2 regions of the Actinomadura sp. NEAU-AAG7 genome follow, and region 1 is predicted to be linked to the other one. Evidence: riboswitches for the same ligand, from Rfam matches in the RefSeq annotation. Region 1 holds a riboswitch; the other holds the start of a gene.

Region 1 (10,711 bases):
CCCCGCGCCCCGCCGAGCGCCTCCCGGACGCGCCGCAGGATCTCCTCGCGCGACCCGGCCCCGCTCTCCCCGCTCACCAGCCCGCCTCCCCCGTCACGAGCCCGCCCCCTCCGTCACCGGTCCCACTCCCCGCTCACGGCCTGCGGCGCCACCAGGCGCGGAAGCTCTCCGCCGGAGGCGCGGGCAGGTCGCGGGCCTCGGTCCACTTGCCGAGCAGCCCCGGCAGCCGCCGGATCCGGCCGCCGCGCGACAGCAGCCGCGCCCACCGGGTGCCGCGCCGCAGCGCCGCCTCGTAGCGCCGCGCGTCGCCCATCGTCCAGGCGAGGCCGCGCATCATCAGCAGTTCCGGCGTCGGGACGGGACGGCGGCGCCGCGACTCGACCACCCTCCCGCGCAGGTGCACCAGCACCTCCGGGATGTCGATCTTCACGGGGCACACGTCCGCGCACGCGCCGCAGAGCGTGGACGCGTACGGCAGCGACGCGTCGGCGGCGCTCTCCACCCCGCGCATCTGCGGGGTGAGGATCGCGCCGATCGGGCCCGGGTAGACCGGCCCGTAGGCGTGGCCGCCCGTCCGCTCGTAGACCGGGCAGACGTTCAGGCAGGCCGAGCAGCGGACGCAGCGCAGCGCCGCCCGCCCGACCTCGTCGGCGAGCGCCCTGGTGCGCCCGTTGTCGAGCAGGACGAGGTGGAAGGCGCGCGGCCCGTCGCCGGGCGTCACCCCCGTCCAGGACGAGACGTAGGGGGTCATCGCCTCCCCCGCCGCCGAACGCGGGAGGAGCTGGAGGAGGACCTCCAGGTCGGCCCAGGCCGGGACCACCTTCTCGATCCCGGCGAGGGTGATCAGCGTGTCCGGGAGCGTGAGGCACATCCGCGCGTTGCCCTCCGACTCCAGCAGCACCGCCGTGCCCGTCTCGGCGACCAGGAAGTTCGCGCCGGTGATCGCGACCCGGGCGGCGAGGAACCCCTCGCGCAGGTGCGCGCGGGCGGCGCCGACGAGCGCGGCGGGCTCGTCCGGCAGGTCCGGCGGGGCGCCCGGCAGCCCCCGCAGGAACAGCTCGCGGATCTGCGCGCCGTCGCGGTGCGCGGCCGGGGACAGCAGGTGGGACGGCTCGTCCCCGCCGAGCTGGACGACGAGGTCGGCGAGCGCCGTCTCGCGCGCCGTGATCCCCGCCGCGGCGAGCGCGGCGTTCAGACCGATCTCGCGGGCGACCAGGGAGCGGGCCTTCACGACCTCCCTCGCCCCGGTCGCCTGGACGAGCGCGAGCACGATCCGGCGGGCCTCCGCCGCGTCCGCCGCCCAGTGCACGGTGCCGCCCGCCTCGGTGACGGCGCGTTCCAGCTCCTCCAGGTGCGCGTCGAGGTTCAGCAGCGCGTCGTCGCGGATCGCGCGGCCCGCCTCGCGCAACTCCTCCCAGTCGCCCGGTTCGGGCGAGGCCCCCGCCCGCTCGCGCAGCGAGGCGGTCGCGCCGCGCAGGTTGCGGCGCAGCCGGGTGTCGGCGAGCGCGGCGCGGGCGGCCGTGGCGAACTTCGGCGTCGGAAGCGGGACGGGTGCGCGCGCCTCGCCGGCCGTCCCGGAGGAGGCCGTCACACCGGCCCCGTCTCGGCCAGGATCTCGGCCAGGTGCATGACCCGGACGCCGCCCCGCAGCCGCGACAGCGCGCCGCCGATGTGGGCGAGGCAGGAGTTGTCGGCCGCGCACACCACGTCGGCGCCGGTGTCGCGGACGTGCCGGACCTTGTCGGCGACCATCGCCACCGACACGTCGGCGTTCTTCATCGCGAACGCCCCGCCGAACCCGCAGCACTCCTCCGCCGCCGGCAGCTCGACCAGCTCCAGCCCCCTCACCGCGCGCAGCAGCCGCAGCGGGCGGTCGGCGACGCCGAGCGTCCGCAGGGACTGGCAGGTCGGATGGTAGGTGACGCGGTGCGGGAAGTAGGCGCCGAGGTCGGTGACGCCCAGCACGTCCACCAGGAACTCCGTCAGCTCGTAGACGGCGAGGCCCTCGGCGGCGCGGGCCAGCCCCGGGTCGCGGGCCGACCGCGCGATCCTCGGGTAGGCGTCGCGGACGGCGGCGGCGCACGACGCGGACGCCGTCACCACCGCCTCGGAGCCCTCGAACGCGCCGGTGAACCCGCGCGCGAGCGCGGCGGCCTCCCGGTGGTAGCCGGTCGTCCAGTGCACCTGGCCACAACAGGTCTGCCCCGGCGGGTAGGAGACCTCGTGCCCGAGGCGCTCCAGCAGGGACGTCACCGCCTTGCCCGTCGCGGGGAACATCGCGTCGTCGAAGCACGCGACGAAAAGCGCGACGCGCATCCCGGCCACCCCCAGTCGCCGTGCGGAAACCCCTGCTCCCGTGGGACATCGTAGGGGTCGCGGAGGGTGCGTCCGCCTGAAACGATCGCACCCGGCCAGCTCCCGCACCAGGAAAGCACCGGTTGGGAACGTTTGCCTATCCGACGGCGTGTCGTTCTTCGTCCGTTATCGAGCCCGGGGGACGCTATGCCTGGCACCTCGGGGTGAGTCGGGTCACATCTCTCCGGTACCTCGGTACCAAAGGACAACCGTCCCAACGGGCTATGGCCGGTGGGGACGAACCGTTCCACACTGGGGTGCGTCAATAAGGAAAAGCACCACAACCGACGAGTAGTTGAGACCGGAGGCACGCCGATGTGCCCGCACCAGCCGCCCTGTCCCTCCCACGAAGCGCCCGACCGCGACGCCGCGCGGACCCTGGCCGCCCATCCCGAGCAGGGGTGGAGCCTGCTGTGCAACGGCGTCGTGCTCTTCGAGGACACCGGTGAGCTGCTGCCCGACGGGGGAATCATCGCACCGCACCGGCCGACGGACCTGCAGGCTCCGTCCGCCGCCTGACCAGTCTCCACGGGGGACTAGTTCGAACGGGTGATCATCCGCGGGGGCAACGCCCACCTGCCCTTGGCCTCTGGGCCCGCACCGGGCCCAGAGGGTCTATCTCCCGGCCGTCCGCGCCATCGCCGCGGGACGCGCCGCCCAGCGGCGAAGCCATGGCTCCACCGCCTCGCCGACGGCCGCCGGGGACCGGTTCAGATCGTGCCGCTCCCCCGGCAGCACCGTGACGTGAGCGGCGTCCGCCGCGTCCGGGACGCCGAACGGGTCGCGGTCGCCGTTGACGACCAGCACCTCCACGCCGGCGGCCCGTAGCTCCTCCACCCGCGTCTTCTCGGGCTTGCCCGGCGGGTGCAGCGGGAACGCCAGCGCGAGCACGCCCGCCGCGCCGGCATCCCGGGCCGTCCGGCACGCCACCCTGGCGCCGTTGCTGCGTCCGCCCTGCACGTAGGGCACGTTCCCGAACCGCTCCCGCAGCCGCCGGACGACCTCCAGCCACGCCTCGTCCTGCTTGGCGGGCGGGCCGGGAGCCCGCCGCCCCGCGAGCCGGAACGGCTGCGTGACGCCCGCGACCGCGCCGCCGAGCCCGAGCGCCACCTCCCGGACGGCGAGCAGGTCGGCCGCGTCCACTCCCCCGTTCGACCCGTGGGTCAGCGCGAGCAGGAACGCCGGGCGGTCCGGCCCGTCCAGCCGCGCCTCGGCCGGGCCGTGCGGGGTCACGATGTCCATTGGGGCCACCGTAACCCCCGCCCGCCGCGGCCTTTCGGGCGGGGTGGACGTCTAGCCCTCGGGGGTGCCCATGGCGAGGCGGAGGCGTTCGGCGAAGCTCTCGTGGAGCAGCGGGCCCCAGGGGTAGTCGCTGGGGACGTCGACGGCCCGGCCCAGCACCTCGTGGGTCTCGCCGGGGCGCCGCTCCCGCGGGTCGTCGGCGTAGCGGACGGCGAGCAGCGCGTACATGTGGTCGAGGGCGCCGAACGCCTCACCGGCGAGCGCGGGCAGCGTCCCGTCGGTCACCGACTGCTCGACGACCGGCTCCCACCACAGGTCGGCGGGGTCGGCGACCTCGTCGTCGCCGCCGAAGTCGCGGCGGAGCCGGGCCCGCACCTGCCCGGCGACGCCCGGGTCGGACAGGCCGCGCCGCCACACCTCGCCCGCCTCGGCGCCGCGCCCCCGCAGCGGCAGCGTGCGCGCGAGCAGCTCGGTCGCCAGCGGGCCGACCTCGGGGTCTGCGGGCTCGGACGGGTCGCCGAGGGAGGCGTGGAAGGCGGCGATGGCCTGGTCGAGGTAGGCGATGCCGAGCAGCGTCGCGAGCCGCGCGTAGGCGTAGGGGGCGCCGGCGCGGTCGATCAGCCTGAGCCCGGCGGTCAGGACCCGCTGCGCCGCCGCGGGCTCGGCACGCTCCAGCAGGCGCTGCGCGAGGTCGTGCGCGGCGGGCGGCGCGTACTCGGGGTCGCCGGTCGCGACGACCGCCTCCCAGTGCCCGCGCGCGGTCTCGAAGTCGCCCTCGTCGTCGGCGATCCTGGCGAGCGCGAGATGCGCCGGGGGCAGGTAGGCGGGGTTGCCGAAGTCGACGACGGCCCGCCACGCCGGCGCCGCTCCGCCGGGTTCCCCGGCGCGCTCGTGGGTGAGGGCCAGGTGGTAGGCGGCGCGCGGCCCGTACTCGGGGTCGCCGGTGGCGATGGCGGCCCGGTCGGCGTCGCGCGCGCGGGCCACCTCGCCCGCGTCGTCCAGGACGACGGCGAGCCCGAGCGCCGCCCGCGCCCGGTAGGGGGTGTCGCCCAGCGCGAGCACCCGCTCGAACAGCAGGGCGGCCCGGTCCGCGGCGCCGCTTTCGGCGAGCGTCCGGGCCTCCTCGCACAGCCTGGCCGGATCGTCGGTTGCGGACGCCGGGTCCGCGGGCTCGGTCATCGCTCTTCTGCCCTCTGGGGGTTCGGGGACCGCCCAAGCCTAGCGATCCCGCCACGCCCGCGTCCCGCGCCGACACTCCCCCGCGAGCCGAACCGGCGACCGGTTCCGGAGGCCCGGGGACGGCCCCGGGCCCCCGGCGGGATCAGTCCTCGAACGCCTCCGGCGGCGGGCAGGAGCAGACGAGGTTGCGGTCGCCGTACGCCTGGTCGATGCGGCGGACGGGCGGCCAGTACTTCGCCTCCCGCAGGGCGGGCAGCGGGTAGGCGGCCTCCTCGCGGGCGTAGGAGTGCTTCCAGTCGTCGGAGACCAGGTGGTCCGCCGTGTGGGGGGCGTTCTTGAGGGGGTTGTCCTCGCGGTCGTAGCCGCCCTCGGCGACCCGCTGGATCTCGCGGCGGATCTCGATCATGGCGTCGCAGAACCGGTCGAGCTCGGCCAGGTCCTCGGACTCGGTCGGCTCGATCATCAGGGTGCCCGCGACGGGGAAGGACAGCGTCGGGGCGTGCAGGCCGTAGTCGATGAGCCGCTTGGCGACGTCCTCGGCGGTGATCCCCGTCTCCTTGGTGATCTTGCGGAGGTCGGCGATGCACTCGTGCGCGACCAGGCCGTTGCGGCCGGTGTAGAGGATCGGGTAGTGCGGGGCGAGGCGCGCGGCGACGTAGTTCGCGCCGATGATGGCGCCCTCGGTGGCGGCGCGCAGGCCGTCCGGCCCCATCATCGCGATGTAGGCCCAGGAGATCGGCAGGATGCCCGCCGAGCCCCACGGCGCCGCCGAGATCGGCCCGACGCCCGAGTCCGGGCCCGCCTCCGCGCGGAGCGGGTGGTTGGGCAGGAACGGCGCGAGGTGCTCGCGGACGCCGATCGGGCCGACGCCGGGGCCGCCGCCGCCGTGCGGGATGCAGAACGTCTTGTGCAGGTTGAGGTGCGAGACGTCCGACCCGAACTCGCCGGGGCGGGCGAGGCCGACGAGCGCGTTGAGGTTGGCGCCGTCGACGTAGACCTGCCCGCCGGCCTCGTGCACGGCCGCGCAGACGTCGGTGATCGTCTCCTCGAACACGCCGTGCGTGGACGGGTAGGTCACCATGATCGCCGACAGCCGGTCGCCGTGCTGGGCGATCTTGGCGCGCAGGTCGTCCAGGTCGACGTTGCCGCCCTCGTCGCACTTCACGACGACGACGCGCATCCCGGCCATGACGGCGCTCGCGGCGTTGGTGCCGTGCGCCGAGGACGGGATGAGGCAGACGTCGCGGTGCCCCTCGCCGCGCGCGACGTGGTAGCCGCAGATGGCGAGGAGCCCGGCCAGCTCGCCCTGCGACCCGGCGTTCGGCTGGAGCGACACCTTCGCGTAGCCGGTGATCTCGGCGAGGAAGCCCTCCAGTTCGCCGATCAGCTCCAGGTAGCCCCGCGCCTGCTCGACGGGCGCGAACGGGTGGATGTTCGCGAACTCCGGCCAGGTGACCGGCTCCATCTCGGTGGTGGCGTTCAGCTTCATCGTGCAGGAGCCGAGCGGGATCATCGAGCGGTCGAGCGCGATGTCCTTGTCCTGGAGGCGGCGCAGGTACCGCAGCATGGCGGTCTCGGAGTGGTGCGCGTGGAAGACCGGGTGGGTCAGGTAGGGGCTCTCGCGGCGCAGCCCGTCCGGGATCGCGTCGCCGTCCACCGGGGCCGCCGGGACGCCGAACGCCTCCAGGACGGCGGCGACGTGCTCGGGCAGCGTCGTCTCGTCGCAGGCGACCGCGACGTGGTCGGCGCCGGAGGGGCGCAGGTTGACGCCGCGCTCGCGGGCGGCGGCGACGACCTCGGCGGCGCGTCCGGGGACGCGGGCGAGGACGGTGTCGAAGAACGCGCCGTGCACGACCTCGACGCCGCCGCCGCGCAGCCCGGCGGCGATCTCGGCGGCGCGCCGGTGGGCGCGCTGGGCGATCGCGGCGAGGCCGTCGGGCCCGTGGTAGACCGCGTACATGCCCGCCATGACGGCGAGGAGCACCTGCGCGGTACAGATGTTGCTGGTGGCCTTCTCGCGGCGGATGTGCTGCTCGCGGGTCTGGAGCGCGAGGCGGTAGGCGGGGGCGCCGGCGGCGTCGACGGACACGCCGACGAGCCGTCCGGGGAGCTGCCGCTGGATGCCCTCGGCGACGGCCATGTAGCCCGCGTGCGGCCCGCCGAACCCGTAGGGGACGCCGAACCGCTGCGCGGAGCCCACCGCGATGTCGGCGCCGGACTCGCCGGGCGGGCGCAGCAGCGTCAGCGCCAGCAGGTCGGCGGCGACCACGACCTTGGCATTGCGCTCGCGGGCCTGCGCGGCGACCGGCTCCAGGTCGCGGACGGCGCCGGACGCGCCCGGGTACTGGAGCAGCACGCCGAAGAAGTCGCCCTCGGGGAGCCCGCCGGACAGGTCGGCGGTCACCACCTCGATGCCGAGCGGGACCGCGCGGGTGCGGACGATCTCGATCGTCTGCGGGAGGACGTCGGCGTCCACCAGGAACGTTCCGGGCTCCTTGCGGCGCGACACGCGGTGCGCGAGCGCCATGGCCTCGGCGGCGGCGGTGCCCTCGTCCAGCATGGAGGCGTTGGCGACCGGCAGCCCGGTCAGGTCGCTGACGACCGTCTGGAAGTTGAGCAGGGCCTCCAGGCGGCCCTGGGAGATCTCCGGCTGGTACGGGGTGTAGGCGGTGTACCAGCCCGGGTTCTCCATGACGTTGCGCAGGATCACGCCCGGGGTGGTCGTCCCGTGGTAGCCGAGCCCGATCATGGAGGTGAGGACGGTGTTGCGGGAGGCCAGCTCCCGCAGCCGGGCCAGCGCCGCGGTCTCGCTCAGCGCGGGCGGGAGGTCCAGGGGGCGGGTGGTGCGGATCGCGGCCGGGACCGCGTCGTCGACGAGCGCCTCGGCGCCGGAGTAGCCGATCACGGCGAGCATCCGGGCCTGCTCGTCCTCGGACGGGCCGATGTGCCGGTCCGCGAAGGCGGTCCGGGGATGCTGCGGCGAGGCCACCGGGGCGAAGTACTGGGCTGTCATGGGGAGAGCCTCCTGGCTGCTGCGGTCGCTCAGGGCCACCGCCGGCACGGGCCGGCGGCCGGTCTCCCCCTCTGTCATCGGCACCTGAGAGCTTCCCCCGCGCGCGGCGGGATTTCCCCTTCGGTGAGCCGCCCTTCCCCCGGAGGGGAGATCGACGCCTGCTTTCCAGAGGTGCCTCGCCCAGGCGGTCCTTTTGCCTGAGAGGTTCCGGGGAGGTTGCCCCTTCGGCGCCCCGCACCGGCTTGCGCGAGGGCTCTCCCGCCCAGGGTCGACGGCATGTCTGGGGCAAACCCTACCCGGCGATCGTCGAGCCAGGCTTGGGCGGGCCTCGGGACTTCCGTCCGGAGACCCCGGTGACCTGGGCGGCGGCGGGCATACCCCCCAGTACGATGAGAACGGCCCGCGCGGACGGGCGGTAGGGGCGGCGTCCGGTCGACGAGGCGCCGCCGGTTCTGGGACGCTGATCACGATGACGGATGGCCAGTGCGGCGGCACGGTGTGACACGGCGGCACGAGGCGGCGCGGCCGGCCGATGTGCCCCCGGCCCGCGCCGGGGAGGCGCCCCCGGGGCCGGACACGGAGGCCCCGAGGCGCGGCACGGCCGTGCCCGTGGACGATCCGCCGCGTCCCGACCGGATCCGGCGCCCGGCCGACGCGATCCGGTTCGCGGCCTCGTGCGTGCTGCTCGCGGCCGTGATGCTGCTGGTGTCCTTCGCGCAGCAGACGACGCACGGGCTGCAGACCGACATCGCCGAGGGCACCGCGCACGCGCCCCGGCTGCTGCTGTCGCTGGCGACGCTGGCCTCCAGCTTCGGGGTGCTGGCCGTCCCGGTGGCGTTCGCGGTCGAGCGGGTGGTCCGCAAGGACGGCAAGCGCGTCGCGATCGCGCTGCTGGCGGCGGTGATCGCCTTCCTGCTCACGATCGGGCTGGACGACCTGGTGGTGCCCTCGGCGCCCGGCGGCGTGCTGGACTCGCTGATCTGGGGCGGCACCGAGACCGCGCCGGTGCACACCGACATCGCGCCGGTGATCGCGTTCGTGAGCGCGGTGGGGATGGCGGGCCGGGCCCGCTGGCAGGCCGCGACGTGGACGATGATCGGGCTGGCGGCGCTGACCGGGCTCACCGCCTCCTACGCCTCGGTGGCGGCGCTGGCGGCGACGTACCTGCTGGGGCGGGCGATCGGGCACGGCACCCTCTACGCGGTCGGGACGCCGAACCCGCGCCCGCCCGGGACGGCAGTGGTCGCGGCGCTGGAGCGGCTCGGGTTCCGTCCCGAGCGCGCCGCCTACCTCGACCCGGCGGACGGCGACACCGAGGAGCCCCGCCGGTACGGGGTCGCGCTGGCGCCCGACGAAGACGAGGACGCCGCGCGCGTCCCCGCGCGGCGCGGCGAGTGGAACCTTGAGGTGCGGGTGCTGGACCGCGACCAGCAGACCGCCGGGGTCCTGTACCGCGTGTGGCGGCTGCTGCGGCTGCGCGGCGCGACGACCGGCCGGGCGCTGCGTTCGCTGCGCCGGTCGCTGGAGCAGGAGTCCCTGATGGCCTACGCCGTGGACGCGGCGGGCGCGCGGACGCCGCGGCTGGCGGGCACCTCGGAGGTCGGCACGGAGGCGGCGCTGCTCGCCTACGAGCACGTGCCGGGGCGGCGGCTCGGCGACGTCCCCGACGAGGAGGTCACCGACGGGCTGCTGACCGACGTGTGGCGTCAGTTCCGGCGGATGCAGGCGGGGCGGCTCGCGCACCGGCGGCTGGAGGGCCACGCCGTCCTGGTCGGCGACGACGGCCGCGCCTACGTCACCGACCTGCGGTCCGGGGAGGTCGCGGTCGGCGACCTGGCGCTGCGCCTGGACCTCGCGCAGCTGCTGACGACGCTGGCGCTGCGGGCGGGCCCGGAGCGCGCCGTCGCGACGGCGGCGGCGGTGCTCGGCGAGGAGGCCCTGGCGGCGGCCGTCCCGCTGCTCCAGCGGGTGGCGCTGTCGCGGGCGACCCGGGCGGCGCTGCGCCAGGACCGGGGCCTGCTGACCCGGATCAGGGAGCAGATCGTCCGGCTGAAGCCGGAGACGGAGGCGGCGCCCGTCCGGCTGGAGCGCTTCCAGCCCCGCACGATCTTCAGCATCGTGGCGCTGTCGTTCGCCGCCTACATCGTGATCCCGCAGGTCGCCAGCCTGGACATCGCGCATCTGGTGTCGACGGCGACCTGGTGGTGGGTGGCGGTGGCGCTCGGTGCGGCCACGCTCACCTACCTCGCCGCGGCGTTCATGCTGATGGGGTTCGTCCCGGAACGGCTCCCTCTGGGCCGGACCGTGCTCGTGCAGGTCGCGGCCTCGTTCGTGAAACTGGTGGCGCCCGCCGCGGTCGGCGGCGTCGCGATCAACACCCGCTACCTCCAGCGCTCGGGGGTGCGGCCGGGGCCGGCGGTGGCGAGCGTCGGCGCGTCCCAGCTGGTCGGGATGGTCACGCACATCCTGCTGCTGATCCTGTTCGGGTTCCTCACCGGCTCCACGAACAAGGCGACGCAGGACCTGGCGCCCTCCCGCACGATCGTCATCGCCGTGTTCGTGCTGGCGCTGGTGGCGGGGCTGACGCTGACCGTCCCGAAGGTGCGCCGGGTGGTGTCCTCGCGGATGCGGAGCATGTTCTCGGGCGTGGTGCCGCGCCTGGTGGACGTCCTGCAGTCGCCCCGCAAGCTCGCCACGGGCATGGGCGGGACGCTGCTGCTCACGGTGGCGTTCGTGCTGTGCCTGGACGCCTCGATCCGGGCGTTCGGCGGCTCGCTGCACTGGACGTCGGTGGTGGTGGTGTTCCTGACCGCGAACGCGCTGGGCTCGGCGGCCCCGACCCCGGGCGGCCTGGGCGCGGTCGAGGGCGCCCTGACCCTGGCGCTGACGATCTCCGGGCTGGCGGCGGAGACCGCGACGTCG
Region 2 (10,711 bases), on a different contig from region 1:
TCCGGGACGACACCACGATCATCGAGGCGTCCAGCGGGTCCACGGCGGTGTCGGAGGCCTATTTCGCGCGGCTGCTCGGGCTGCCGTTCGTCGCGGTGATGCCCGCCACGACGAGCCCGGAGAAGATCGGGCTGATCGAGTTCCACGGCGGGCGCTGCCACCTGGTGGACGACCCGTCCTCGATCTACGACGAGTCGCGGCGGCTGGCGGCCGCGTGCGGCGGCCACTTCATGGACCAGTTCACCTACGCCGAGCGCGCGACCGACTGGCGCGGCAACAACAACATCGCCGAGTCGATCTTCGAGCAGCTCCGGCTGGAGCGCTTCCCCGAGCCGGCGTGGGTCGTGGTCGGCGCGGGCACGGGCGGCACGTCCGCGACGATCGGCCGCTACGCGCGGTACCGGCGGTTCCAGACGCGGCTCGCCGTGGTCGACCCGGAGGGCTCGGCGTTCTTCGGCTCGTTCGCCGACGGGGACCCCGAGCGGACGGCGGCGGGCTCGCGGATCGAGGGCATCGGGCGGCCCCGGGTCGAGCCGTCGTTCCTGCCGTCGGTGATCGACCGGATGATCCAGGTGCCGGACGCGGCGTCCGTCGCGGCGATGCGCTGGACGAGCGAGGTCACCGGCCGCAGCGTCGGCGGCTCCACCGGGACCGCGATGTGGGGCGCGGCCGGGCTGATCGCGCGGATGCGGGCGGCGGGCGAGCGCGGCAGCGTCGTCACGCTGATCTGCGACGGCGGCGAGCGGTACGCGGGCACCTACGGGTCGGACGCGTGGCTCGACGCGCAGGGCCTGGACATCCGCCCCTACCTCGCGGCGCTGGACGCCTTCCTCAAGACCGGCGAACTCCCGGAGCCGAGCCTCCCCTAGGGCCCGTCAGCCGTTGAAGCGGACCGGGTTCACGAGGTCGGCGTAGATCAGCAGCCCGCCCATGACGATCAGCACGGCCGCCATCACGTAGGTGACGGGGAGCGCCTTGGCGACGTCCACGTAGCCGGGGTCGGGACGCCGGAACACGCGGGCGAACCCCTTCTTGAGCGCCTCCAGCAGGGCCCCGGCCATGTGCCCGCCGTCCAGCGGCAGCAGCGGGACGAGGTTGAACAGCCCGACCGCGAGGTTCAGCGAGCCGAGCAGCATCACGAAGTAGGAGACCTTCTCGCCGCCGGTGAGCTGGTCGGAGGCGGCGACGTCGCCGCCGATGCGGCTGACGCCGACGACGCCGATCGGGCCGTTCGGGTCGCGCTTGTCGCCGCTGAAGGCGGCGTTCCAGATGCCGACCATCTTCTGCGGCATCCGCACCAGCGCGCCCACCGTGTGCCCGGTGAGGTCGCCGATCGTCGAGGCGACCGCGCCGGGGCCCTCCCGCTCGACCTTGGTGGTCGGCGTGATGCCGAGGAACCCGACCTCGACGATCTTGTTCTGGTCGTCCAGGTCGCGCATCTGGTTGCGGGTGATCGGCACGTTCAGCGTGAGCCGCCGCCCCCCGCGGTCGACCACCATCGGGACGGTCCTGCCGGCCGAGTCGCGGATCTGCTTCTGGAGCTGCTTGTAGTCCTCGACGGCCCGGCCCTCATAGGAGACGATGCGGTCGCCCTCCTGGAGCCCGGCCTGCTTCGCCGGGGTCGGCGTCGCGCCCGCCGGGCAGTGGTCCACGCTCGCCTGGCTCTTGGGGACCATGCAGGGCGAGACCTCCGCGATCACCGGCTGGGCCTGCTGCATGCCGATGCCCATCAGCAGGATCGCGAAGAAGACCACGGCCAGGATGAGGTTCATCGCGGGCCCGCCGAACATGATCAGCAGCTTCTGCCACCACTTCTTGTTGTAGAACACGCGGTTCTCGTCGCCGGGCCTGACCTCCTCCAGCGCCGCGCCGCGCGCCGACTCGATGAGGCCCTGCCAGGGGCCGGTGCTGATCCGCCGGACCTGGCCGGGGGCGTCGCCCCGGCGCGGCGGCAGCATCCCGATCATCCGGATGTAGCCGCCGAGCGGGATCCACTTCACGCCGTACTCGGTCTCGCCCTTGCGGCGCGACCACATCGTCGGCCCGAACCCGACCATGAACTGCGTCGTGCGGACCCCGAACAGCTTGGCGAACGAGAAGTGCCCGAGCTCGTGCAGCGCGATCGACGCCAGCAGGCCGAAGAACAGGATCAGCACTCCCGCCAGCCAGCCCATGCGTGCCCCTCCGGTCGTGCACCCCGCACCGGGGGGTGGTCTCCAGCAATCCCCTCAGACTACGTCACACACCCCCCGCCGCGCCCCGCCATGGCCCCGTCCGGCAGGGCCGGGCGGACGGTCGAGGCACAGCGGGACGGACGGTCGAGGCGCGGCCGGGCGGACGGTCGAGGCGCGGTCAAGAACGGGTCGCGGCGCCTGGTCGCGAGGGTGACGGCGCTGCTAGCCTGGGCAAAGCCGATGATCCCGTGCGGGAGAGTCCCCGGCCGCCAGCGGGGGACGCCGAAGGAGCAAACCCTCCCCGGAACCTCTCAGGCCCACGGACCGCACGGACCAGGCGACCTCTGGAAAGCGGGGACTCCGCGTCCCCCGCCGAAGGTGAAAGCCCGCAGCGAACGGAGCGGGTGAAGCTCTCAGGCGCCGATGACAGAGGGGGAGGCACCGAGACGCACGGTGCGCGAGTGGGACGATGTGACCACGCGCGCCCGCGACGAAGGAGCCGAACCGATGTCCGCCGAACCGACCGCGAGTAGCGCGAAGAAGACGCCTCTGCACGACGTCCACCAGGACCTCGGCGCGAACCTCGTCGACTTCGCGGGCTACCTGATGCCGCTGCGCTACGCGAGCGAGACCGCCGAGCACCAGGCCGTCCGCACCGGCGCCGGGCTGTTCGACCTGTCCCACATGGGGGAGATCTTCCTGGACGGGCCGGGCGCGGGCGCCGCGCTCGACCACGCTCTGGTCGGCAACCTGTCGCCGATGGCGGTGGGCAAGGCCCGCTACACGATGATCTGCGACCCCGACGGCGGCGTGCTGGACGACCTGATCGTCTACCGGCTGGCGGAGGCGACCTGGATGGTCGTCGCGAACGCCGCCAACGCCGCGACCGTCCGGGAGGCGCTGGTCGAGCGCGCGGCGGGCTTCGACGCCGCCGTCTCGGACCGCTCCGACGACTACGCGCTGATCGCCCTCCAGGGCCCGCGCTCCCAGGCGATCCTCGAAGGGTTCACGGCCGCGCCGCTGGCCGGGCTGAAGTACTACGCGATCCTGGCGGCCAAGGTCGCGGGCGTGGACGCGCTGGTCGCCCGCACCGGCTACACCGGCGAGGACGGCTTCGAGCTGTTCGTCGACTCCGCCGACGCCGTCGCGCTCTGGCGGGAGCTGGCGGAGGTCGAGGGCGTCGTCCCGGCGGGCCTGTCGGCGCGCGACACGCTCCGGCTGGAGGCGGGCATGCCGCTGTACGGCAACGAGCTGACCGCCGAGACCAGCCCGTTCGAGGCGGGCCTCGGCCGCGTCGTCAAGCTCGACAAGCCCGCCGACTTCGTCGGGAAGGCCGCGCTGGCGGCGCAGGCACAGACGCCCGTGGGCCGTAGGCTCGTCGGGTTGGTGGCCCGGGGGCGTCGCGCGCCCCGCAAGGGGTACCAGGTCGTCACGTCCGACGGCACGCCGTGCGGAGTCGTGACGAGCGGCGCCCCGTCGCCCACACTGGGCAGGCCGATCGCCATGGCCTACCTGGACGGCGGCGCCGGGGAGAGCGGCCTCGCCGTGGACGTCCGCGGCAGGCCCGAGCCGGTCGACGTCGTCGACCTGCCGTTCTACAAGCGTTCCTGAGACCTGGAGAGAGAATAACCGTGAGCGTTCCGGAGCAGCTCCGCTACAGCGAAGAACACGAGTGGGTCGCCGGGCTCGACCCCGCGGGCCAGGTGCCCGAGGACGGCATCGTCACCGTCGGGATCACCGCGCACGCCGCGGAGGCGCTCGGCGAGATCGTCTACCTGGAGCTCCACTCGAACGAGGGCGACGCCGTCGAGGCCGGCGAGCCCTGCGGCGAGGTCGAGTCGACCAAGTCGGTCAGCGACCTGTACGCCCCGGTCAGCGGCGAGATCACCGCGATCAACAGCGCCGTGGTGGACGAGCCGAAGGTCATCAACGACGACCCCTACGGCGAGGGCTGGATCTTCAAGGTCCGCATCTCCGGTGAGCCGGGCGACCTGCTCGACGCCACCGACTACAACAAGCTCGTCGAGGAGGGCTGACCGTGGCTTCCGACACCCTCGGCCTCAACGACTCGCTGGCCGCGGCCGACCCCGAGGTCGCCGAGGCCGTCGCCGCCGAGCTGCGGCGCCAGCAGGGCACGCTGGAGATGATCGCCTCGGAGAACTTCGCGCCGGTCTCCGTGCTGGAGGCGCAGGGCTCCGTCCTGACCAACAAGTACGCCGAGGGCTACCCGGGCCGCCGCTACTACGGCGGCTGCGAGTACGTCGACGTCACCGAGCAGCTCGCGATCGACCGGGCCAAGGCCCTGTTCGGCGCCGAGCACGCCAACGTCCAGCCGCACAGCGGCGCCCAGGCCAACACGGCGGTCTACTTCGCGCTGCTCCAGCAGGGCGACACGATCCTCGGCCTCGACCTCGCGCACGGCGGGCACCTCACCCACGGGATGCGGCTGAACTACTCCGGCAAGGTGCTGAACGTGGTGCCCTACCACGTCCGCGCCGAGGACGGCCTGGTCGACATGGACGAGGTCGCCGCGCTCGCCGCCGAGCACCGTCCGAAGATGATCGTCGCGGGCTGGTCGGCGTACCCGCGCCAACTGGACTTCGCCAGGTTCCGGGAGATCGCCGACTCGGTCGGGGCGCTGCTCATGGTCGACATGGCGCACTTCGCGGGCCTGGTCGCGGCGGGGCTGCACCCCTCGCCCGTCCCGCACGCCGACATCGTCACGACCACCACGCACAAGACGCTCGGCGGCCCGCGCGGTGGCCTGATCCTCGCCCGCGAGGAGTACGGCAAGAAGATCAACTCGGCGGTGTTCCCGGGCATGCAGGGCGGCCCGCTGGAGCACGTGATCGCGGCCAAGGCGGTCGCGCTCAGGTTCGCCGCCTCCGACGGGTTCCGCGCCCGCCAGCAGGCGACGCTGGAGGGCGCCCGGATCCTCGCCGAGCGGCTGCTGGCCGACGACTCGGCCAAGGCCGGGGTCAAGGTGCTGACCGGCGGCACCGACGTCCACCTCGTGCTGGTCGACCTGGTCGACTCCGAGCTGACCGGACGCGACGCCGAGGACCGGCTGCACGAGATCGGCATCACCGTCAACCGCAACGCCGTCCCGAACGACCCGCGCCCGCCGATGGTCACCTCCGGCCTGCGGATCGGCACGCCGGCCCTCGCCACCCGCGGCTTCACCGCCCCGGACTTCACCGAGGTCGCCGACGTCATCGCGCTGGCCCTGCAGCCCTCCCCCGACCTCGCCGCGCTCGCGGCGCGGGTGAAGGCCCTCGCGGACAAGCACCCCCTGTACCCCGAGCTCTAGAAACGCCAGCCGCCCCCTCCGCCCGCGGCGGAGGGGGCGCTACGAAGAGGTAGCAATGGCCATCAGCGTTTTCGACCTGTTCAAAATAGGAATCGGCCCCTCCTCGTCCCACACCGGCGGCCCGATGGCGGCGGCGCACCGCTTCGCCCGCGGCCTGCACCGCGACGGGCTGCTGGAGAAGACCGCGTCCGTCCAGGTGACCCTCTACGGGTCGCTCGGCCTCACCGGCAAGGGACACGGCAGCGACAAGGCCGTCATCCTCGGCCTGGAGGGCGACAAACCCGAGGCGGTCGACGTGGACACCGTCGACGACCGCCTCGCCGCCATCCGCGAGCGCGGCACGATCACGCTCTTCCACGACCACGAGATCCCGTTCGCGGTCGGCGAGCACCTGGTCTTCGAGCGCAAGGAGTCGCTCCCCGGCCACCCCAACGGGATGCGCTTCACCGCGTTCGACGAGCGGGGCGGCGAACTGCGCGCCAAGGTCTACTACTCCGTCGGCGGCGGCTTCATCGTGGACGAGAACGCCACCGGCGCCGACCGCATCAAGCCCGACGACACCGTCCTGCCCTACCGCTTCGACACCGCCGCCGAACTCCTCGAACGCTGCCGCGAGACGGGCCTGTCGATCTCGGCGCTGATGATGGAGAACGAGAAGGCGTTCGGCCGCTCCCCGCAGGAGGTCCGCGAGGGCCTGCTGGAGCTCTGGCACGTGATGCGCGCCTGCGTCACCCGGGGCTGCACCCGCGAGGGCCTGCTCCCCGGCGGGCTCAAGGTCCGCCGCCGCGCGCCCCAACTGCACCGCCAGCTCTCTGCGGAGAAGCCGTCCGACCCCCTGCACGCCATGGACTGGGTCACCCTCTTCGCCCTCGCCGTGAACGAGGAGAACGCCGCCGGCGGACGGATCGTCACCGCCCCCACCAACGGCGCGGCGGGCATCATCCCGGCCGTCCTGCACTACTACGACCGCTTCGTCCCCGGACGCGACGACGAGGGCGTCGTCCGCTTCCTGCTGACCGCCGGCGCGATCGGCGTCCTGTTCAAGCAGAACGCCTCCATCTCCGGCGCCGAGGTCGGCTGCCAGGGCGAGGTCGGCTCCGCCTGCTCGATGGCCGCCGCCGGCCTCACCGAGGTCCTCGGCGGCACCCCCGAGCAGGTCGAGAACGCCGCCGAGATCGGCATCGAGCACAACCTCGGCCTCACCTGCGACCCGGTCGGCGGCCTCGTCCAGGTCCCCTGCATCGAACGCAACGCCGTCGGCGCCATCAAGGCCATCAGCGCCGCCCGCATCTCCCTGCGCGGCGACGGCCGCCACTTCGTCTCCCTCGACAAGGCCATCCGCACCATGCGCGACACCGGCCGCGACATGTTGGACAAGTACAAGGAGACCTCGCGCGGCGGCCTCGCCGTCAACGTCATCGAATGCTGACCCTCTGACCAGGGCCTTCAGGCCCGAACCGACCAACACGCACAACCCACCCAACCCGCATCACGTCTCCTCGTTTCCCCGTGGCTTCCCGGGAAGTAGGTGACCAGGGCCCCGCACGGCAATGACCGTGCGGGGTTTTCTCATGCCCTCTCAGAGGACCATGACCACACAACGGACAAACGACTCATCACACGTGTACTCCCTGGGGTAATGAATGATCGCTCAACTGTCAGGCCCCGCCCGGGGCAGGGCGCTTTGACCTGGTACGAGTCTGGGACTCCGCCAAGGAAGGAACCCCACCACAACTCATGAGAAACGGCGCCCCTCCTGCTCGGCCAAGTTAAGCAACACCGAGCAACGCCCTTGACGAACCTCGCAGCAGGCTTGGACGCTTGGACCGAGCAACCTCAAGCAACCACCACAGGGAGAGCCGTCATGCCTCTTACCTTCGTATGCAAAGATCCCGCTTCCCGTACTGATGATGATTGTCCGGCGTTCTACCGGACGGACCAAGGGACGTGGGTTGTTCAAGGGTGGAGCATGGCCGATCCCAAAGTCCGCGATCAACTGAGGAACCTTGCGGATAACGAAACGTATCTTGAAATTCCCGATGGACTGGTGCGGCTACTGGCCAAGAAGTACATGGAGGGTGAGCTGTGAAGCTGATTACCGCACAAGACCGTAAGAAGCTCTTCGAGTCCTTCGAGCAGGAAGCCCTGCACTTGGAGTTGAGAGACTTCTACGATACAGGAGATCTTGAAAAGGTCGAGCGCTGGAAGGCCGGTGAGCCGGACAGCCTTGAATGGCTCAGGCCATGGTGTGATCGAGTGCGAAGCGGTATCGCACAGGGGAAGCGCTACCGGCGTGCGTGCGTGGTCTCGGAGCCCCTTACGGACTATCAGAAGTGGGCATACAGCATCACTCAGCCGAACCTTGATGCCGGTGAAGATATACGTTGGGTTCCTCGCCGTCTCGTGTCAACCATCCCGCTACCGGGCAATGACTTCTGGCTCTTCGATAACGACGCTGTCGTTTTCGGAGTCTTTGGCGGTGATGGTAACGTCATCGAGCGACAGCTATACACGGATACGGAAGTTGTTAAGTTCTGCCGCAACGCCTTTGAATCCGTTTGGGCTGTGTCAGTTCAGCACGCCGAGTACAAGCCCGTTTAACAGTGACAGAGCAGGCTCACGCCGCGAGAGCGTCATTCGGTGGCAGGCTCAGAAATATCCGCAAGGACGCCAGGCTCACGGGCAGGCAACTTGCTGCGCTCAACAATTGGCACTTTGCCAAAGTCAGCAAGATTGAGCACGGCCGACAGAACCCCTCTGAGGATGACATCAGAGCTTGGTGTATTGCCTGCCATGCTGAGGAGCAGATACCGGAGCTGATAGCGACAGTCCGCGACATTGCCCAGATGTGGGAGTTGCATCGTAACTCGCTTAAAGGCGGACAGAAACGGCTACAGGCAAAAGGTACGCCGCTCTACAAGGCTACGAGACTACTTAGAGCCTATGAGTCGATATGCCCCCCCGGCATCTTGCAGAGTCCATCGTATGTCCGGGCGGTGATGGAGGTAAACGCCTCAATGTTCGGTCTGGCTGACGACATCAATGCCGCCGTTGAAGCGAGACTTGAACGTCAATCCTTGCTCTACTCTTCCGAACACCGGTACTCTTTCGTCATCGAGCATGGCGCGCTGACTGCGATAATGGGCAGTGTCGAAACGATGCTTGAGCAGCTAGATTTCCTCGACACGGTGACTCGCCTCCCAAGTGTGTCCTTTGGGATCATCCCGCCGCATGCGATTCGAAGAATCTTCCCCGGTGAGGGGTTCTACATCTTCGATGATTCGATGGCCCGCACTTCAACCTATGCAGGGCGCATTCGCACCGTAGAACCTCAGGACGTTGCATTCATGGTTCGGACCTTTCAGACCTTGCAGTCGCAAGCCGTCTATGGCGACAAAGCAAGGGAGCTGATTGATCAGCGCCGAGAAGAGATAGAGCAACTTCGAGCAACTTCGTAGCAGTTGACATCTGTCCAGGCTCAATCTGGGAAGCATGACCGACACTGCTCTGGATAGGCTCGAAGCGCTAAGGGAAGACGTTACTAGCCGTGGACTCACGGCGAAGATAATTCAGCCGCGAGATCGGCCCATGTTCCTTCGAGTGGTCAACATGGATGCTGGCCAGCTCGCGGAGAACGTCACGGTCGGCCCCTACGGCGGCGAACCCTGCTTCTTGTACTCCTGGGGAGCTGTCATCTGCCCTGTGAGGCTCGTTGCCTCTGCTGGCGAACGGCTTTCGTTCCTGCTTTCTCCTAAGCCCGCTGGGCGCAAATGAGCGCCTTCCCTGGCACGGCCGACCATTGGCACGTGAGCACATCTCGCCTCGGGAAGTATCAGTTCTTCCCTGAACGGCATGAACGGGATACGGCTCTGAGAGCTGTTAGAGATCTCCTTGTGTTCGACGGGCGCACTACTGGCGACCGTCGTTATGCAGATGCAGTCAGAGCTATAGATCGCGGTTACTGCTCTTACCGCATAGACACGACTTTCTACGTGGCCTATGCCTGCTCATGCCCGTTACTCCCGAGTGAGAGGAGGGAACAAGATGCTCAAGTTCAAGAAGGCCAAGCGTTGTGAGGCACTGAATCAAGATGGATGCGTTGAAGTGGCCAGCGGCTCGGGCCGCGTGGCCGTGCGTGATTCGACAGTCCCGGACGGGCCGGTCCTATGGATCAGCCAGAAGCACTGGCGACGGCTGGTAGGTGAGTGGAGAGCCGGAAGGCTCTAGTAGCTCCGTGAGGCTCTCAGCAGGCACCAGAGAGCCGGAGAGAGGCCCGGCCTGAGGAAGCCACTCGGGCCGGGCAGTCCCGTTCGGTCTAGGAGATCTCAGGACGGTTCTGTATCTCCGCCCATGCCTCTCTCTGGCGTTTGACTTGCTCCCCTTTGAGCCATCGTTCCTCATGAAGGTTCAGCTCATCGGCCAAGAGGTCGAGTTCCTCCGTGCTCGCATCCAGACATCGGTACCGGTCGCCTCCCTTAGGCCCTGTCCCCTTCTCAACCTCGGCAAGGCCGAACGCTTCAAGGCGCTTCATGGCTCTGCGCGCCTGCTGCGCTGGCAGACCCGTCAACCGCGTGACCTCGCTCATTGACAGGTAGACCGACGGCACCTTCGCCCACACCTCAGCCGCTCTGCCAGCTAGGCCCTTGGTGGACGTGAACAGAGGATGTGTGACATTTCTAGTACATACTCTCTCTGTCCCCCCTTGAATTGAGTATGTATTAGTTTTGTCAACCATTTCAAGATTGAAGATGTAGGTGTAAGTCTTCACTACTGGCTCACCTCTTGTGAGCCAGCCTTGAGTAACCAGTCTGTCTAGAGCGGCACTCACAGTGCCGATAGCTCTACCTGATTCGATAGACAGGTCTCTCACACTCGCCATAGGCGAGTACGAGGAGTGCTTCTCACCGTGTCTGATGAGAGCCAGCAGTACATCTCGGTCTGTCGCCCGTTGGAAGTTAGCTTGTTCAGCAACTCTCCGATAGTTGCCGAGCTTCTCACGGAAGACCTCGTGATCGAAACCGAGTGTGACGTTGTTAGCAGTAACCCATTCGACTGCATTGTCATATGTCCTGCCGGAATATTCGATTCCCGCTGCCTGTCCCTGCTTTGCTACAATCTCCTGCGTCTTCGCCGCCCCTTGGTTTTGAGAGTTCATCATTTCGCCGATGAACCACTCTTTGGAGAGTCCAGCGAGATAGGCTGCGGACGCTATAGCCGCCTCAACATT

The links. A riboswitch is a leader RNA that binds a small molecule or an ion and turns the genes downstream of it on or off. The one in region 1 is predicted to bind glycine.
Region 2: linked by a shared signal. The riboswitch ahead of gcvT (glycine cleavage system aminomethyltransferase GcvT) and the one ahead of gcvP (aminomethyl-transferring glycine dehydrogenase) in region 1 are both predicted to bind glycine.

Annotation. Positions count from the first base shown of each region.
Region 1 covers NZ_JAHFZY010000006.1:618,775-629,485, forward strand. The annotation lists gene KLI87_RS29325 (LUD domain-containing protein) at 1-77, opposite strand, end outside; gene KLI87_RS29330 (lactate utilization protein B) at 134-1,591, opposite strand; gene KLI87_RS29335 ((Fe-S)-binding protein) at 1,588-2,316, opposite strand; gene KLI87_RS29340 (DUF5999 family protein) at 2,671-2,874, shown strand; gene KLI87_RS29345 (alpha/beta family hydrolase) at 2,971-3,597, opposite strand; gene KLI87_RS29350 (lipopolysaccharide assembly protein LapB) at 3,649-4,776, opposite strand; gene gcvP (aminomethyl-transferring glycine dehydrogenase) at 4,919-7,789, opposite strand; glycine riboswitch at 7,965-8,060, opposite strand; gene KLI87_RS29360 (lysylphosphatidylglycerol synthase transmembrane domain-containing protein) at 8,399-10,711, shown strand, end outside.
Region 2 covers NZ_JAHFZY010000002.1:921,616-932,326, forward strand. The annotation lists gene KLI87_RS13525 (PLP-dependent cysteine synthase family protein) at 1-869, shown strand, start outside; gene KLI87_RS13530 (RIP metalloprotease) at 876-2,174, opposite strand; glycine riboswitch at 2,416-2,511, shown strand; gene gcvT (glycine cleavage system aminomethyltransferase GcvT) at 2,682-3,785, shown strand; gene gcvH (glycine cleavage system protein GcvH) at 3,806-4,210, shown strand; gene glyA (serine hydroxymethyltransferase) at 4,213-5,484, shown strand; gene KLI87_RS13550 (L-serine ammonia-lyase) at 5,540-6,913, shown strand; gene KLI87_RS13560 (DUF6879 family protein) at 7,570-8,085, shown strand; gene KLI87_RS13565 (helix-turn-helix transcriptional regulator) at 8,088-8,942, shown strand; gene KLI87_RS13570 (hypothetical protein) at 8,977-9,258, shown strand; gene KLI87_RS41870 (DUF397 domain-containing protein) at 9,529-9,711, shown strand; gene KLI87_RS13580 (hypothetical protein) at 9,800-10,711, opposite strand, start outside.